One region of the Streptomyces sp. NBC_00203 genome, then DNA from elsewhere that is predicted to be linked to it. Evidence: predicted binding sites of a transcription regulator. Region 1 holds the regulator's gene; the other holds the start of a gene.
The links. The regulator HspR, encoded in region 1, represses chaperone genes until heat shock. The targets are predictions, from matches to a motif close to TTGAGNNNNNNNNNCTCAA.

Region 1 (3,406 bases):
GTTCCACCCGGACGCCAACAAGGGCAACGCCAAGGCCGAGGAGCGCTTCAAGGAGATCTCCGAGGCGAACGACGTGCTCGGCGACCCCAAGAAGCGCAAGGAGTACGACGAGGCACGCGCCCTCTTCGGCAACGGCGGCTTCCGTCCGGGTCCCGGCGCCGGCGGCGGCAACTTCAACTTCGACCTGGGCGACCTCTTCGGAGGCGGCGCCCAGGGCGGAGCGGGCGGGGCCGGCGGCTTCGGCGGAGGCATCGGTGATGTGTTCGGGGGCCTGTTCAACCGCGGTGGCGCGACCACCGGCACCCGGACCCAGCCCCGGCGCGGCCAGGACATCGACACCGAGGTGACGCTCAGCTTCACCGAGGCGGTGGACGGCGCGACGGTCCCGCTGCGGATGACGTCCCAGGCACCCTGCAAGGCCTGCTCGGGCACCGGCGACAAGAACGGCACACCGCGCGTGTGCCCGACCTGCGTCGGCACCGGCCAGGTCGCGCGGGGTTCGGGCGGCGGTTTCTCGCTCACCGACCCCTGCCCGGACTGCAAGGGCCGCGGTCTGATCGCGGAGCACCCCTGCCTGGTCTGCCAGGGCTCGGGCCGCGCGAAGTCGTCCCGGACCATGCAGGTCCGCATACCGGCCGGGGTGAGCGACAGCCAGCGGATCCGGCTGCGCGGCAAGGGAGCACCCGGCGAACGGGGCGGCCCGGCGGGCGACCTGTACGTCACCGTCCATGTCGACGCCCACCCGGTCTTCGGCCGCAAGGAAGACAACCTCACCGTCACCGTTCCCGTCACCTTCGCGGAGGCGGCGCTGGGCGGGGAGGTGCGCGTGCCGACACTCGGCGGCCCGCCGGTCACCCTCAAGCTGCCGCCGGGCACGCCCAACGGCCGCACGATGCGCGCCCGCGGCAAGGGCGCGGTCCGCAAGGACGGCACCCGCGGCGACCTTCTGGTCACCGTCGAGGTCACGGTCCCCAAGGACCTGTCGGGCAAGGCTCGTGACGCCCTGGAGGCGTATCGCGAGGCGACCGCGGAAGAGGACCCGCGGGCGGAGCTGTTCCAGGCCGCGAAGGGAGCATAAGAGAGCCATGGACACCACCGGCCGTCGACGCAACCCGTACGAACTGACCGAGGAAACCCCGGTCTACGTCATCTCGGTGGCGGCCCAGCTCTCCGGCCTGCACCCGCAGACCCTCCGCCAGTACGACCGCCTCGGCCTGGTCTCACCCGACCGCACCGCCGGGCGAGGCCGTCGCTACTCGGCCCGCGACATCGAACTGCTGCGCACCGTCCAGCAGTTGTCGCAGGACGAGGGCATCAACCTGGCCGGCATCAAGCGCATCATCGAGCTGGAGAACCAGGTCGCCGCGCTCCAGTCCCGCGTAGCGGAAATGGAGGCGGCCCTGGACGGCGCGGCAGCCGCCATGCAGCAACGCGAGGCCGCCGTCCACGCCTCGTACCGCCGCGACCTGGTTCCGTACCAGGAGGTTCAGCAGGCGAGTGCGCTGGTGGTGTGGCGGCCGAAGAAGGCCAAGGACTAGGCAGCACGCATGAGAAGGGGCCCGGAGATTTCTCTCCGGGCCCCTTTCGTGTGCGGGCTCAGAGTCAGTAGTCCCAGATGCCGTACGCCGTCGACGTGGTCGCGGCCTGCGCGCCGACGGAGTCCAGGCGGACGACACGGTAGTAGTACAGACCCAGCGCGTCCTCGTGGACCGTGGTGTCCATGTAGAACGCGGCGTCGCCCATCGTGCCCTCGGTCAGGGTGACATAGGCGGCCGAGACCGGGTCCCAGCGCTCCACGCGGTAGCTCGCGAACCGGGTGCAGTCGCCGAGACCGGAGCTCTCCGAGCAGCCGACGTACAGCTCCGGGTAATCGTCCGCACGGATGTCGGTCCCCGTCCAGCCGGGCGGCCGGGTGTCGGGGATTTCGACGGACACCTCGGTGGTGTGGAAGAAGTCCGGGCCCTCGTCCTCGTACAGGTGGGAGCGGTCCGCGGCGGCCACCTTGTAGACGTGGGTGGCGCCGTCGGGGACGGTCGGGCAGAGGACCTCGGTCGCGGCCGAGCTATGGGTCCAGCAGTTCTTCTCCCAGACGGTCTCGCCGGTGTCCGGGTCGGTCATGCCCTGCCATACGTAGTACTCGGTGACGTCGTCGTCGGCCGGCGGCGTCCAGGTCAGCCGTACGCCGAGCGGAACCCGCTCCGCGGTCAGGTCCTGGACCGGGTCCGGGCGCTTGGTGTCCGGCATGGTCGCGGTGGCGGCAGGGCCGGGCTGCGACTCATGGCCGTACCGGTCGATCGTCACGACCGTGTAGTCGTACGTCGTCTCGGACGCGCCGGAGACGTCCCGGCAGACGCCGTTGATCTGCCGGGAGCCTGCGTAGGCGGGGGCGTCGCCGGTGTTCCAGGTCCAGTACGTCTTCGGGTCGGTCAGCGGCAGGTCCTGCGAGCTGTTCGGCTTGCACCCGGTCACCACGCTGCTCTCGCCGGTCGCCTTGTCGGTACGGACGATCCGGTACGTGAGCAGCGGCTGGTCCTCGCCGTAGGTCCACGGGTCGGCGCTGCTCCACTCGATGGACACGCCCTCGCCGTAGTTGACCGCGGTGGTCGCGAACGGCGCAATCGCCTCCGGCCGGTCGGCCATCGTCAGTGTGACCTCTACGGGGGCGGCGGCGTTGCCCTTCGCGTCCAGGGCGCGTACGGCGTACCGGTAGCTGTCGGAGACCGCGGCCGACTGGCGCGGCACGACGTCGGTCGCCGTGGTGGTGCCTCCCTGGGACAGGGCGTCGAGCCAGCCGCCGGTCGCCGGGTCGTACTGGAGAACCTGGTACGAGGCCGCCCCGTCGACGGCGGACCACTTCAGGTGGGGGACACCTGACGCGTACTCGAGGCGCGCGTCGGCGGCGGTCGCCGGCGGTGTCAGGTCGGAGGTGGTGAACGTGGTGGCGGCCGAGTACACGGACCAGTTCCCGGCGGCGTCGCGGGCCCGCCCGCGGTAGGTGACCTTGCTGCCGTCGGCCTGATAACCGGTGTCGCAGATCGCGCCCTTGGCGCCGGAGTACACGGTGGTCCAGGTGCTGCTCGCCGCGTTCAGGCGCTGCATCTCGTACCACGCGATGTCGGCCGCGTTCGCCGCGGTGGTGACCAGTTCCGGGGCCGCGTAGGGCTGGTCGGCCGGGCAGGAGTCCATCTCCACGAACGGTGCGGCGGGCGGGGTCTTGTCGACGGTCGTGACGCCCTGGTCCGCGGTGCCCGACGACTCGTTGCCGGCCTTGTCGTAGGCGCGGACCTCGTAGTAGTACGTCTGGCCGGTGGGCGGCGGGGTGTCGGTGTACGAGGTCGCCGTCGTGGTCGTCAGCTTCGTCCAGGTGGTGCTGCCCTTGAGCCGGCGGAAGACGCGGTAGCCGGCG
Region 2 (3,406 bases), 1.6 Mb from region 1:
CCGGCGAGCTTGCGCAGCGCGCTCTCGTCGAGCGTGACCTCGTCCTTCGCCAGACCGGCCCGCTCCAGCTGGCGCGGAAGCAGGTGGTCGCGGGCGATGACGACCTTCTCGTCCTCGGTGTAGCCGTCGAGGCGGACCAGCTCCATACGGTCGAGCAGGGCCTCCGGGATGGCTTCGAGCACGTTGGCCGTGGCCAGGAACACCACGTCGCTGAGGTCGAGTTCGACCTCCAGGTAGTGGTCGCGGAAGGTGTGGTTCTGGGCGGGGTCGAGGACTTCGAGCAGCGCCGCGGCCGGGTCGCCGCGGAAGTCGGAGCCCACCTTGTCGATCTCGTCGAGCAGGACCACCGGGTTCATGGACCCGGCCTCCTTGATGGCGCGGACGATACGGCCGGGCAGTGCGCCGACATACGTACGCCGGTGTCCGCGGATCTCGGCCTCGTCCCGTACGCCACCGAGGGCGACGCGGACGAACTTGCGGCCCATGGCGTGCGCGACGGACTCGCCGAGCGACGTCTTGCCGACACCGGGCGGACCGACCAGCGCGAGCACGGCACCGCCGCGCCGCCCGCCGACCACGCCGAGCCCGCGCTCGGAACGCCGCTTGCGCACGGCGAGGTACTCGGTGATGCGCTCCTTCACGTCCTGGAGACCGGCGTGCTCGGCGTCGAGGATCGCCTGGGCGCCCTGGATGTCGTACTCGTCCTCGGTCCGCTCGTTCCACGGCAGTTCGAGCACGGTGTCGAGCCAGGTCCGGATCCAGCTGCCCTCGGGCGACTGGTCACTGGACCGCTCCAGCTTCTCGACCTCCTTGAGCGCGGCCTCGCGGACCTTCTCGGGGAGGTCGGCGGCCTCGACACGGGAGCGGTAGTCGTCGGACTCCTCACCGTCCGAGGAGTCGCCGTTGAGCTCGCGCAGCTCCTTGCGTACGGCCTCCAGCTGGCGGCGCAGCAGGAACTCGCGCTGCTGCTTGTCGACGCCCTCCTGGACATCCTTCGCGATGGACTCGGCAACATCCTGCTCGGCGAGGTGCTCGCGGAGCTGCTCGGTGGCGAGCTTCAGGCGGGCGACCGGATCGGCGGTCTCCAGCAGCTCCACCTTCTGTTCGATGGACAGGAACGGGGAGTAACCGGAATTGTCGGCAAGGGCGGAAACGTCATCGATCTGCGCAACGCGGTCCACGACCTGCCAGGCGCCGCGCTTGCGCAGCCAGCTGGTGGCGAGGGCCTTGTACTCCTTGACCAGGTCGGCGACCCGGCCGGGCAGCGGGTCGGGCACGGTCTCGGCGACCCGGGTGCCCTCCACCCACAGTGCGGCACCGGGACCGGTCGTCCCCGCGCCGACCTTCACGCGCCCACGCCCGCGGATCAGCGCGCCCGGGTCGCCGTCGGCCAGGCGGCCGACCTGCTCGACGGTGCCGAGCACACCCGTGCCCGCGTAGGTCCCGTCGATGCGTGGCACCAGCAGGACCTGCGGCTTGCCCGGTGTCGAACGGGCGGCGGCCTGGGCGGCCTCCACCGCGGCGCGTACATCGGTGTCGTTCAGATCGAGCGGAACCACCATCCCGGGCAGCACGACCTCGTCGTCGAGTGGCAGCACGGGCAGGGTGAGCGGTGTGGACGTGGATGCCATGATCTCCCCTTAGGCAGTCAAGTTGAGCTATGCCGACTCAATGCACGTGAGCCCTTGATTGTTCCCCCGGGGCTGTTCGCTGTGAGCGATCGCCTCTGTCGGGGTGCGTGTGCGCGCCCGTATCGTCACTCGAGAAGTAAGTAGCTAAATCGCAGAGTGACTATTACATGAGCTACAGGGGGTCGTGATGGACAAGATCGTGCGGGCCTGGGTGGACGGGTGGGTCCTCTCGCGCGGGGCGGCTCCCCCGGTGGTCGAGCCGTGGGGGTACACCGTCGACGTGGGGCAGGCGGAGCACGTCACCCGGCATGTCTTCGGCGCGACGAACGACGAGGTCGAGGAGGCGGCGGTCCGGAAGGTCGCGGAGGGGGTGACCGGGGCCGGCGTGTGGCTCAAGGTCTTCGCGGAGCCGTCGACCGTGGGGGCCTGGCTCGGCGAGGGGTGGTGGATCGACCCTGAGCCGGGGTACCTGATGTCGGTGCCCTTGGCCCGCCCGACGGAGGGCGCCGGCACCGAGGGGGCCGCCCCCGACGGCTACCGGCTGCGCACCTGGTCGCGGGGCGGCGTCACCCGAGTCCTGGTCGCGGCGCCGGACGGCTCCTGGGCCGCGCGCGGCCAGATCGCCCCGACCGGCGAGACGGCGGTCGTCGACCAGATCGAGACGGCTGAGCGGCACCGGCGGCGGGGGCTCGGCCGCCTGGTCATGGGCACCCTCGCGCGGGCGGCGGTGGCGCAGGGCGCGGAGACCGGCGTCCTGGCGGGAACGCCGGAGGGGCGGGCGCTGTACGAGTCCCTGGGGTGGCGGGTGGAGGCGGGGCTGACGAGTGCGCGGTTCATGGGGGTGGGGACGGGCGCCGACCACCAGGGGTGACAGGGAGCCGCCGTCCCCGCCACCGGACCCAGTCGCTCAGCTGCCCGAGGAGGTCTCTCGGTCACGTCCCGATGCGCCGGGTGAATTCCTGTGCCAGTTCATCGCCGGCCGCCGCTACCGCGCGGGTGACCAGGGGGCCGAGAAGGAGGCGGTGCACGGTCCCGGCGAACGCGGGCATACGGCGTCCGAACCAGCCCTGGACCTCCTCCATCGTGGCCAGGTCGGGGCGGTCCGCGGTCACCGCTTCTTCCAGCTCGTCCACTCTCACCAGTGCTGCCCGCGTGGCGGTTTCGTCCAGCCCGGCGGCTTCGACCAGCTCGCGCAGGCGGGCGAGGGCGGATGTCAGATCGGGGGCTTCCGCCGGGTCCTCTGTCGGTGCGGTCGGCGCGGTGTGGTGCATCTCGGCGGTGTTGTGGTCGCCGACCGTGATCTGGCCGGAGGCGTCCCGGCCGACGTGGATGTTGACGCTGCCGCCGCCCGTGGGCTGTGCGTGCTGCACGGGTTCTGCTCCTTCTGCCGTGGATGTGGTTAGGGAGGTGGATGTGGCCGACCTGGGGCCGGCGGTTCCTCAGCCCTTGCCGCTCGTCAGCCCTTGCCGCTCGTCAAGATCTCGCACTGTGCGGCTGTCGTGGCTTCGCTGGGATCATTCGCCGTGGTGACACAGACGGCGATCGGCACGTGCTGCGGGTTCTGTGCGTCAGTGCCCTTCTGCCACTTCTCGAACGCGGTGATCCGTTCGTCGGTCATCTTGTAGGTGCATGTGGAGGACCGCGGGCCTTCGTCGCACCCGTACCAGACCGGTGTGTTGTCGTACTGTCGAGGCCCGCCGATCGCCAGGTCCGCGAACGGGTCGGGCCCGTCGATCGTGGCGGACAGCTTGACGCTGTCGCCCTTGGCCAGCTTG

Region 2: lon (endopeptidase La) is a predicted target of HspR. The motif match lies at 1,654-1,672, and genes of this name have one in related genera.

What each region holds. Positions count from the first base shown of each region.
Region 1 covers NZ_CP108126.1:5,608,858-5,612,263, forward strand. Annotated here, with positions in the region: gene dnaJ (molecular chaperone DnaJ) at 1-1,078, shown strand, start outside; gene OG975_RS25195 (heat shock protein transcriptional repressor HspR) at 1,086-1,538, shown strand; gene OG975_RS25200 (PA14 domain-containing protein) at 1,603-3,406, opposite strand, start outside.
Region 2 covers NZ_CP108126.1:7,192,013-7,195,418, reverse strand. Annotated here, with positions in the region: gene lon (endopeptidase La) at 1-1,631, opposite strand, end outside; gene OG975_RS32250 (GNAT family N-acetyltransferase) at 1,819-2,502, shown strand; gene OG975_RS32245 (hypothetical protein) at 2,564-3,001, opposite strand; gene OG975_RS32240 (hypothetical protein) at 3,088-3,406, opposite strand, start outside.